DNA from 2 places in the Nonomuraea rosea genome. Region 1 is predicted to be linked to the other one. Evidence: riboswitches for the same ligand, from Rfam matches in the RefSeq annotation. Region 1 holds a riboswitch; the other holds the start of a gene.
What was found. A riboswitch is a leader RNA that binds a small molecule or an ion and turns the genes downstream of it on or off. The one in region 1 is predicted to bind S-adenosylmethionine.
Positions count from the first base shown of each region.

Region 2: it holds a riboswitch for S-adenosylmethionine, as region 1 does, so the genes downstream of both, ABEA43_RS27220 (ABC transporter substrate-binding protein) here and ABEA43_RS12320 (aminotransferase class V-fold PLP-dependent enzyme) in region 1, are expected to answer to the same signal.

Region 1 is NZ_BAABDQ010000004.1:282,269-287,910, forward strand. It holds gene ABEA43_RS12305 (acyltransferase family protein) at 1-337, opposite strand, end outside; gene ABEA43_RS12310 (NADH-quinone oxidoreductase subunit D) at 334-1,479, opposite strand; gene ABEA43_RS12315 (DoxX family protein) at 1,602-2,270, shown strand; gene ABEA43_RS12320 (aminotransferase class V-fold PLP-dependent enzyme) at 2,302-3,597, opposite strand; SAM riboswitch class IV at 3,641-3,756, opposite strand; gene ABEA43_RS12325 (TerC family protein) at 3,893-4,705, shown strand; gene ABEA43_RS12330 (cytochrome P450) at 4,705-5,642, shown strand, end outside.
Region 2 is NZ_BAABDQ010000012.1:176,878-182,519, forward strand. It holds gene ABEA43_RS27215 (ABC transporter ATP-binding protein) at 1-309, opposite strand, end outside; gene ABEA43_RS27220 (ABC transporter substrate-binding protein) at 288-1,343, opposite strand; SAM riboswitch class IV at 1,437-1,557, opposite strand; gene ABEA43_RS27225 (hypothetical protein) at 1,837-2,748, shown strand; gene ABEA43_RS27230 (sulfotransferase family protein) at 2,765-3,724, opposite strand; gene ABEA43_RS27235 (NAD(P)H-dependent flavin oxidoreductase) at 3,969-4,922, opposite strand; gene ABEA43_RS27240 (hypothetical protein) at 5,032-5,642, opposite strand, start outside.

The sequences.
Region 1 (5,642 bases):
CCGCTCCGATGGCGACCCAGGCTCCGGACAGGAGCAGCGCGGGTAAGGCCAGCGCACGGATGCGCCGCCAGACGAACGCGCCGATGCCGGTGCCGCGTGCCTTGGCCCGGTGCCAGGACAGCAGGTGCACGTGGCCGCCGACGTAGAAGAACAGCGGCAGGACCTGGAGCAGCCAGGTGAGTATCCACAGCCCGGAGGTGAAGCCGAGCGGGCTGGTGGGCTCGGGGCCGCTCGGCTTCCACTGCAGGATCGTGAACGCCCAGTGCCAGACCACCACCACGATCAGGCTGAGGGCGCGGAGCCAGTCGACGTACTTGTCGCGTTCGGGAGTGCTCACTTGTCGATGTCACCCACGACGAAGAACATGGAGCCGAGGATGGCCACCATGTCCGCGACCAGGTGGCCGGGCAGCATCTCCCGCAGCACCTGGATGTTGTTGTACGAGGCCGAGCGCAGCTTGAGCCGCCACGGGGTCTTGTCGCCCTTGGAGACCAGGTAGTAGCCGTTGATGCCGAGCGGGTTCTCGGTCCACGCGTACGTGTGGCCCTCCGGGACCTTGAGCACCTTCGGCAGCCGCTGGTTGATCGGCCCCTGCGGCAGCGAGCGCAGCCGCTCGGCGCAGGCCTCGGCCAGGTCGAGCGAGACCTTGAGCTGTTCGAGCAGCAGCTCGAACCGGCTGTGGCAGTCGCCCGCGCTCCGGGTGACGACCTTGACGGGCAGCTCGGGATAGGCGAGGTACGGGTCGTCGCGCCGCAGGTCGAAGTCGACGCCCGAGGCGCGGGCGATGGGGCCGCTCACGCCGTACTGCATGATCTGCTCCTGGGAGAGCACGCCGACACCCTTGGTACGGGCGACGAAGATCTCGTTGTTCAGGATGAGGTTCTCGATGTCGGGCACCCGGCGCCGGGTCTCCGCGACGGCCTCCGACACGCGGTCGAGCCAGCCGAGCGGCAGATCCTCCTTGAGCCCGCCGACGCGGTTGAACATGTAGTGCATGCGCCCGCCGGAGATCTCCTCCATCACGGCCTGGATGCGCTCGCGCTCGTTGAAGGAGTAGAACAGCGGCGTGATCGCGCCCAGCTCCAGGGGGTAGGAGCCGAGGAACATCAGGTGGTTGAGCACCCGGTTGAGCTCGGCCAGCAGCGTACGGGCCCATACGGCGCGCACCGGCGGCTCCATGCCGAGCAGCCGCTCGGCGGCCAGGACCACGCCGAGCTCGTTCGCGAACCCCGACAGCCAGTCGTGCCTGTTGGCCAGCATGATGATCTGGCGATAGTCACGCACCTCGAACAGCTTCTCCGCGCCCCGGTGCATGTAGCCGACGATCGGCTCGGCGGTGGCGATGCGCTCGCCGTCGAGCGTGAGCCGGAGCCGCAGGACCCCGTGGGTCGACGGGTGCTGCGGGCCGATGTTGAGGATCATGTCCTCGGTGGCCAGCTCTTTCGCGCCGGCTCCGATCCCGACCACGCGTTCCGTCATACGGCCATGCTGCCACCCTCACTGGTGTTGATCCAGCGCGGGGGATGGTCAAGAAATGGTGTGGAAACGCATCCCGAAGTCGGACATGGGGAGGAATATCGGGAACGGGGGGAGAAATCACCATGAAGAGAGTTGTGTTTGACATCGCGGCTCTGATCGCGCGGATCGTGACAGGCGTGATCTTCGTGACGCACGGCTGGCAGAAGTGGCAGGGTGGCCTCGGAGCCACGACGCAGCAGTTCAGGGACATGGGGATCCCGATGCCGGAGCTGGCAGCCGGGTTCTCCAGCATCGTCGAGACCGTCGGCGGCATCTTCCTCATCCTCGGACTGCTGGTGCGGCCCGTCGCCTTGCTGCTGCTGCTCAACATGCTCGGTGCGATCGCGTTCGTGCACGGTGGCAACGGGGTGCTGACCTCAAGCAACGGCTGGGAGCTGCCCGGCGCGCTGGGTGCGCTCAGCCTGTTGTTCCTGGCCCTGGGCGGGGGACGGATCGGGTTGGACGGCATCTTCCACTCGATGTTCCGCAGGCGCTCCGAACGCCGTGCGGCCGAGGACGATCTCGCGCCCTACGCTCCGAGCTCGGCGGCCGGCCGGGTCGAGCCCTCGAACGTGCGCACGACCGGGGGGCCGACGACACCCGCGGCGTCCACCGAGCCGGCCGAGCGGCCCGAGGTGCCGAGGCAGCCGTCGGATCCCAAGGCGGGCAGGCTCAACGACGAGGACATGCGGGACATCGACGCCCTGGTCGCCGACGAGCCGCCCGAGCACCGCAAACCGCCGAACCGCTGACCCGGCCGGGCCGGCGGCCTGTTTCGCGTGCTCAGCGGGAGACCAGGTCCCGGAGGGCTTCGACCAGCCGGTCCACGTGCTCCTGCGTGGTCCCGATGCCGATCGAGGCCCGGATCGCGGAGGTGGTGTCGTCGTCGCATCCGCCGTCGGCGTCCTGGGCGCCCAGCAGGTGCCGCAGGAACGGGTGGGCGCAGAACTTCCCGTCACGGACGCCGATGCCGTACTCGCTGGACAGCACCTCGGCCACCTCGCGGGCCGAGTAGCCGGCCACGGTGAACGACACGATGCCCACGCGCGGGTGATCGTCCCCCCACAGCGACAGCTCCCGCACGCCCTCGACCGAGGCCAGCCCCGACCGCAGGCGGGCGATCAGCCGCTCCTCCTCGCGGACGAGCTCGGTCCAGCCGGTGGCGCTGAGCGCGTCGCAGGCGGCGGCCAGCGCGATGGCGCCCAGCACGTTCGGGGTGCCCGCCTCGTGCCGCGGCTCGGGGTCGTCGTGCCACTCGGCGGTCTCACCCACCGACCGCACCGCGCCGCCGCCCTTGAGGTACGGCTCGCCCTCGGCCAGCCAGTCGCGGCGGCCGACCAGCACGCCGGCCCCGAACGGGGCATACAGCTTGTGCCCGGAGAAGGCCACGTAGTCCAGGCCGAGCGCGGTCAGGTTGAGCCGCCGATGCGGTACGAGCTGCGCGGCGTCCACCAGGATGCGGGCCCCATGCCGGTGCGCGATGTGGGCCAGGGCGGCGATGGGCCACAGCTCGCCGGTGACGTTCGAGGCGGCGGTGACGACCAGCAGCTTCGGCCCGTCGATCGCGGCCAGCGCCTCGTCGGCGGCGCGCACGGCCTCGCCGGGGAAGGCGGGCGCGGCCAGCCGTACGGACGCGGGCCAGGGCAGGAGCGAGGCGTGGTGCTCGGTGTCGAAGACCACGGTGGTGGTGCCCTCGGGCAGGCAGCCGGCCAGCAGGTTCGTGGCGTCGGTGGTGTTGCGGGTGAAGATCACGGCGTCGTCGGGACGCGCTCCGACGAAGGCTCTGACCGTGTGGCGTGCCTGCTCGTACCTGGCGGTGGTGAGCTGGGAGGCGTAACCCGCGCCGCGGTGGACGCTGGAGTAGGCCGGGAGCGCGGCGGCGACGGCGGCGCTGACCGGCTCCAGACAGGGGGCGCTGGCCGCGTAGTCGAGGTTGGCGTAGCCGACCAGCCTGCCGCCCTTGACCGGCACTTCGAGGTCGGCGCCGAGCACGGCGGGAATCGACCGGCCGCTCGCGGCGGGCGCGTTCGCGGGGGCCTCGGCGGCGGGCACGGAGTTGAAGATCGTCAGCGTGGACACGGCAAATCTCCTCGGGTCATCGGACCCGTGGGAGCAGCCACAGAGCCCGCGCTTGCCCGTCACACCTCGTGACGGACCAGGTCTTCACCCGGGGCACCCCGCCGCGGACGCGAGGGTTGCCGGCCAGCTAGCCGGGGCTTGTCGCTGGCACTCATGACCTACGCCAGGACTATACCAATAAGAAGCCTGTTCATCACACTGCCGCCTCAATGTCCGAAGCAAGTCCGCGAACTTATGTGCCGACTGACTCGTTGCTACCGGGAAACCCCGCCCAACCCGTCATGGAGGTGCGCAGATGCTTGACTGGGTGACCGACCCGAATATCTGGATCGGCTTCTTCACCCTTGTCGCCCTGGAGATCGTCCTGGGGATTGACAACATCATCTTCATCTCCATCCTGGCGGGCAAGCTGCCACCGGAGCAGCGGGACCGGGCGCGCGTCCTGGGCCTGGGCGCCGCGCTGATCAGCCGGTTACTCCTGCTGCTGGGGCTGTCGTGGGTGGTGCGGCTCACCGAGCCGCTCTTCGAGATCTTCAGTCACGAGATATCGGGACGTGACCTGATCCTGCTGCTCGGCGGCCTGTTCCTGCTGGCCAAGAGCGTCACCGAGATCGGCCACAGCATGGACGCGCCGGCGGACAAGGACGGCAAGCAGCAGGCCGTGACCTCCTTCACCTCCGTGATTCTGCAGATCATGGTGCTCGACGTCGTGTTCTCGCTCGACTCCGTGATCACCGCCGTCGGCATGGTCGACGAACTCGGCGTGATGGTCGCGGCCGTCGTGGTGGCGGTGCTGGTGATGTTGTTCGCCTCCGGGCCCATCAGCCGGTTCGTGGACCAGCATCCGAGCATCAAGATGCTGGCGCTGGCGTTCCTCGTGCTCATCGGCGTGGTGCTCGTCGCCGAGGGTCTCGACCAGCACATCCCCAAGGGCTACATCTATTTCGCGATGGCCTTCTCGGTCATCGTGGAGCTGCTGAACATCCGGATGCGCGGCAGGCACACCAAGCAGCCGGCGGCGGCCCCTAAACAGGACACTGAGCAGGTCCCTGAGCAGGTCTCTGAGCGGGACCCTGAGCGGGACACTTCCCCTCCTAAGATGGACTAGTGCGCTTTGATCCTTGGAATCCCGATTTCGTGGCTCACCCGTACCGGGTCTACGAGGAGCTGAGGCGCGACGCGCCCGTCAGCTACTTCGAGCCGACGGGCCAGTGGCTGATCTCCCGGCACGCCGACGTGAACGCCCTGCTCAGGGACCGCCGCCTGGGCCGGTCCTATCTGCACGTGGCCACGGACGAGGAGTTCGGCAGGGAGCCGGAGCCGGAGTTCCAGGAGCCGTTCTGGCGGGTGATCAGGGCGGGCATGCTCGACGTGGAGCCGCCGGTGCACACCAGGCTGCGCCGGCTGGTCTCCAGGGCGTTCACGCCGCGCATGGTCGAGTCGCTGCGCCCCCGGGTGCGGGCCATTGCCGGCGGCCTGGTGGACGCGTACGTGGAGCGGGGCGGCGGCGACCTGATCGCCGACGTCGCCGAGCCGCTCCCGGTGACGGTGATCGCGGAGATGCTCGGGATCCCCGAGCCCGACCGCCCCCTGCTGCGCCCCTGGTCCGCCGACATCTGCGGCATGTACGAGCTCAACCCCGCCCCCGAGGCCCAGCACACCGCGGTGCGGGCGGCGTCGGAGTTCGCCGGCTACCTCAAGTCCCTGGCCCGCGACCGCCGCGCGAACCCCGGCGACGACCTGGTCAGCGCCCTCGCCCAGATCGACGAGCTGACCGAGGACGAGCTGGTCGGCACGTGTGTCCTGCTGCTCAACGCCGGCCACGAGGCCACGGTGAACGTGACGGGCAACGGCTGGTGGTCCCTGTTCAGGAATCCGGCCGAGCTGGCCCGGCTGCGCGAGGACCGCTCGCTGCTGCCCACGGCCGTCGAGGAGCTGATGCGCTGGGACACGCCGCTGCAGATGTTCGAGCGCTGGGTGCTGGAGGACATCGAGGTCCACGGCGTGCGGATCCCGCGCGGCACGGAGGTGGCGCTGCTGTTCGG
Region 2 (5,642 bases), on a different contig from region 1:
GTGCGGGAAGAGCGCGTAGTTCTGGAACACCATCCCGAGCCCGCGCCGGTACGGCGGCCGGTCCGTCACGTCGGAGCCGTCGATCACGATCCGCCCGGCGGTGGGCCGCACGAAGCCGGCGATGCAGTTGAGCAGCGTCGTCTTGCCGCAGCCGCTGGGCCCGAGAATGGACAGGAACTCGCCCTTGCGGATGGACAGCCGGTCCAGGTCGAGCACGCGGGCGCCTTCGTAGCCGGCGGCCAGCCCCTCGATCTCGACGTGCCCGGCGCCCTCCTCGGGCAACTCGATCAGCCGAAGATCTGATTCCACCGCTGCTGCCATTCGTTGAGCTTGGGGGTGGCGACCGTGTAGTCGACCCAGACGAACTTCTTGTAGACCTCGGGCCCGTGCTCGACCCACTGCTCGAAGTTGTCGTTGTACTTGATCGTGTTGTTCCCCGCCGCGTACCAGGTGCCCTCGGCGAACGGCTTCTGGTTCTCCGCCGCCGTGAGGTAGTCGAGGAACTTCATGGCCAGCTCGCTGTGCTGAGTGCCGCTGGCGATGAAGTACGAGGTCAGCGCGCCCACGGCGCCCGACTTGGGGTAGGTGAAGCTGATCGGGGAGCCCGCCTGGGCCAGGGCGAACGCGCGGCCGTCCCAGAAGGGCATGATCCAGGCGTCGCCGTTCTCGATGACGGTGGCGGCGGCGCCCGCGTTGGCGGGGAAGGCCGACACGCAGCCCTTCAGCGTCTCCAGCGTGGCGAACGCCTTGTCCACCGCCGCCGGGTCGGACAGCTTGCCGCCCTGCGAGGTGACCAGGGCCGAGAAGAACTCCAGGCCCGGGTTGTAGGTGAGCGGGGGGAGGGCGACGTGGCCGCAGTACTTCTTGTCGAAGATGTCCGACCAGTCCGCCGGGGCGGTCTTGATCTTGTCGTTGCGGTACATGAGGCCGGTCGAGCCGGTGGTCAGCGGTACGCCGTACTGCTTGCCGCCGTAGGCCGACTTCGAGCCGAGCGTCAGGTCCAGGTCCTTCCAGTGCGTCAGCCGGTCGGTCTGGAGCGGCTGGAGCAGACCCGCGGAGGCGGCGGGCAGCGACGCGTCCGGGGTGAAGGCCAGGACGTCGAACGGCGGGTTCTTGCCCCCGGCCGCGCGCAGCTTGGTGAGCCATTCGGCGTTCGCGCCGTAGACGAGGTTCACCTTCGCGCCGGTGTCGCGTTCGAACGGCTCGACGAACGATTTCTTGAACAGCTCTCCCCACGCGCCCGCGAACGCGGTCACCGTGAGCTCTTCCTGCTTCTCCCCACCCGATGTGCCGCCGCCCGTGTCCACGCCGCCGCAGGCAGCCAGCGCCAGTACGACCGCCACGCCCGCTCCCGCCAGGCGAGTGACTCCGCCCTTCATCATTACCTTTCCGTCCGAGCAGCCGGCCAAGGGCGCGGAGGGCAGGGCACGGCTCGAGAACCGCGCTTGCCGCCAGGAGCACCGTTCAGCTCGACGACCATGTCATCACCCGGGGCACCCCGCCACGGTAGGAGGGTTGCCGTCCAGCAAGCCGGGGCTTGGCACTGGACTCTTGACAAAAGCCACTATACCAGTCGGTTTTATGCCAAATCACCTTGGGTGGTTTGTTACTATTCGACACTCTCTCTATACATTAGGTCAAGCTTGGTGGTCAGCATCCTGTTGCCTACCCCAAGCGCCGCATCGCCTAATCCTCCGCCCGTCCATGCGCCGCGTCGCCCCACGCCGGGCAGGTATTTGCCGTAAAATTCATAGGGAATACATGGATTGCTGTGCCGCACGTAAAGGGAGAGTGAGCGCCGTGCCGAGCTCCGTACCGTGGCCTAGTCTCGAGCCCATGTCGATCAATGAGGACGCCCGCGAGCTCGCGGCCCTGCTCCCCACGCCCGATCGCGCGGTCGTCGCGATAGAGCCTGAGGCCGGGGGAGAGGGGCACTGGTCGGGCGCGCCCAGCGCGGTCGCCGCGGACGGGCAGATCTACCTGGCCTACCGCCTGCGCCGCCCGGTGGGTCATGGCCGCGGCTACGCGGTCGTGGTGGCCGGATCGTCGGACGGCGAGCGGTTCGAGCCGCTGGTGACGATCACTCGCGCGGAGATGGACACGGAGTCGCTGGAACGGCCCACGCTGGTGCGCACGCCCGAGGGCCGGTGGCGGCTCTACCTGAGCTGCGCCACGCAGGGGACCAAGCACTGGCGGGTGGAGGTGCTGGAGGCCGCCGGCCCGGCGGGCTTCGACCCGCGCTCGCGCAGGACCGTACTGCCCGGTGACCCGAAGACCGGCGTGAAGGACCCGGTGATCGTACGGCGGGGCGGGGTGTGGCACCTGTGGGCCTCCTGCCACCCGCTGGCCGACCCCGAGGAGGCGGACCGCATGGTGACCGACTACGCCACCAGCGCAGACGGGCTGGAGTGGACCTGGCACGGCACGGCGCTCAGCGGCCGGCCCGGCCTGTGGGACGCCAGGGGCGTGCGGATCTCGGCGGTGCGCTTCGACGGGGACCGGGTGGCGGCCTTCTACGACGGGCGGGCGAGCGCGGCGGAGAACTACGAGGAGCGCACGGGGATCGCGGTGGGCACGGATCCCGCGTCGCTGACCCCGTGCGGCGACGCCCCTGCGGCCTCCTCTCCTCACGGGGGCGGCGGGCTGCGCTACCTCGACCTCGTGGACCTGCCGGGCGGCCGGACCCGGCTCTACTACGAGTACACCCGTGCGGACGGGGCCCACGACCTGCGCACCGAGCTCCGCTGACGCACGGTGTGTTACGTCATCGGGGTGCGGCCGGGCGGCCGTTCCTGGACTGGTGCCGGCCGGGTGGCCGGCTGCCGACCAGGCCGCCCGAGCGCGTCCGCGGCCCCAGCCAGTCGCTGAAGTCCTCGCCGGTGACCTCCTGCAGGAGCAGGATGTCTTCGGTGAAGTACGGCAGGAGCCGCCGCCGCTGCTCCCAGGTCAGCGGCCGGCGGGACCTGCCCCGGTGCTGGAGCAGGTTCTCGATGGGCCGGGCCAGCGGGGCGGGCAGCCGCCGGCGTACCGACGAGAGCATCCGGTGCCGGGGGTTCGCCTCGGGGTGCGCCGTGACGTTCTCCTTCGGCAGGTCGGTGAGCAGGCCCTGCCGTACGCCGAGGAAGCCGCAGATCCGGTCGAGCGTCTCGGCGGGCCGGTCGACGAGGTCCCGGTAACGGAAGATCAGCACCTGTTCGCGGGGGAACAGCGTGAACAGGTGGGCTAACTGCTCCCCATAGCGGCCGAGCCCGACATAGTGCCAGAAGTGCGCCCATCCGGCGGCGATCCGGTGTGGCTCCTCCGCGCAGGCGCGTACGACGTCGTCCAGGGGTTCGAGCCCGGCCGACCACAGGTGCGTCCAGTTGGAGTGGGCGCGCTCGACGGGGTCGCGCAGGATCACGATCAGCCTGGCGTCCGGGACGGCGGCCCGGATACGCCGCTGCGCGTCGAGGTCGTACAGGTAGAACGGGGTGGCCTCGCCCGTCAGGGCACCGGCCGGGGCGGCGGCGAACAGGGCCTCGTAGTCCGGGCGCCGCCAGATGTGCTCGCGGTAGGTCTCGGCGTCGCCCGGGCCGCCTGTGGTGGGCGGCGGGCCGTCGGTGAGGAAGTGCTTGGGCTCCTTGACCGGTGACATGAACAGGTCCGGGTGTAACTGCAGGGCGGCGTGGAGCGCTGTCGTGCCTGACTTGGGCACGCCGACGATCAAGAAATCCGGCAGGGACATGGTCGTCCTCTCGAGCGAGACAGCCAATATCCCAATTACCTACCAAATATATCGATAATGCAACCCCGCAGCACCCGCCCACCAGAACCACCCGCTCCCTTGAGCACCGCCCGGGGCCCCTAAGCGCCAACCCTCCGGGCCCTGAACGGCGGCGTCAGGACGTGAACCGGCCGAAACGGCGATGTCAGGACGTGAACCGGCCGAAACGGCGATGTCAGGACGTGAACCGGCCGAAACGGCGGCGTCAGGGCGTGAACCGGCCGAGCAACTCTTCCGCGGCGGCGAAAGCCGCGACCACGTCGGCGGCCGTACGCCGCTCCCGCACCATGCCCACAGCCTGACCGGCATAGATGTAGGCGGTGCCGAAGTCGTCCGTGCGACGGGCGGCCGCCAGCTCAGCGGGCGCCCCCTCATCCACCGCCAGCGCCTCCTCCCGCCCCGCCCACCGGTCGAAGAACGCGTTGCGCAGGGCGCGCCCACCGAACTCCGCAGGCCAGGCCAGCCGCTGGGCGACGTCGAAAACCCGGCCATAGGCCGTACCGGTCTCGCTCGCCCCCATGACGCGCTCCCTGGCCGTATCGGAGAGGGTCGTCTCGGCGCAGCCGAGGAAGGCCGTACCCACCCAGGCGCCCTCCGCGCCCGCGGCGAGGACGGCGGCCAGGCCGCGAGCGCCGGCGATGCCGCCGGCCGCCAGCACGGGGATGCGCACCGCGTCCAGCACGCTCTGCAGCAGCGGCAACGTGGCCACCTCGGCGCGACCGTGCCCGCCACCCTCGCCACCGCGCGCGACCACCACGTCCACCCCGGCCCGTTCGGCGGCGCGCGCCTCGTCCGTGGTGCCCGCCTGCGTCGCCACGACGATCCCGGCCTCCCGCAACGGCTCGACGTAGCGATCGAAGGGCCCGTAACTCACCGACACCAGGCTGGGCCGGGCGTCGAGCACCGCGTCAAGCTGGCCGGGATCGTCGTCGAGCGCCCAGGCCATCAACCCGATGCCGTACGGACGCCCGCCACCGGCGGCGACGGCGGCCTGCTCGGCGATCCACGAGGGGGCCGCGGTGGCGGGCACGCCGAACATGCCCAGCCCGCCCGCTGCGGACACGGCCGCGGCCAGCCGCCCGTCACTCACCCCTGCCATCGGCGCACCGACCAACGGCAGCTCCAGCCCGAACCGATCGGTCACCCAGGTCCGCAACATCGCCCACCCTCCAACTCATCTCAATGAAGACGATTCTCCCTCCTGCGGACGCGGCCGGGGATCAGCCCAGGTCGATGGTCAGGTACGTCCAGGCAGCACTGATGGGCGGTCATCTGGGCATCGGCACGTATGTTCTCGGGCCCCTGCTTATCTCCTTGTCCAGGCGAACGCCGCTCTCCAGCTCGATCACCGCAAGACACGTGCCCAGCGCCGAGACCTCGGGGTTGTCGGACCAGGTCTCGGGTTCGCCCGACCAGGTGTCGTAGACGGCAGCGAATCTCTCCGCGTAGGGCGCCAACGGCCCGATCTGCTCGGTCCAGGGAACGAAGGGCAACCAATAAGGTTCGGGAAATTGGAGCTGTCCCTTGCTCTCTCCATAGGAGGCATACAGGGTGGTGTTGCCCTCGATGTCGCCACTTAGAGACCAGTGCCGGAATCCCGCACCGCCGATCCGATCCGTCACCTCCTTGCCATCGAGATAAGGGTTGTTCGACCATGTGACGACGCCCGCGCCGACTTGCTGGAGTTCGAGGTCCTCCGGCTCGACCTCTCTCGCAGTGCGCAGCATGGCGGCATCCAGCCCGAGTCGGCGCACTGCGTCCTCGACCGTCAGCACGCCGTGATCGGGGAGCGTCACCGTGCACGCCATGTTTTCCCACGTCCTCTGGCTAACCAGCTCGTCATAACGCTTGGCGACCTCACTGAACACAGGGAAACCCG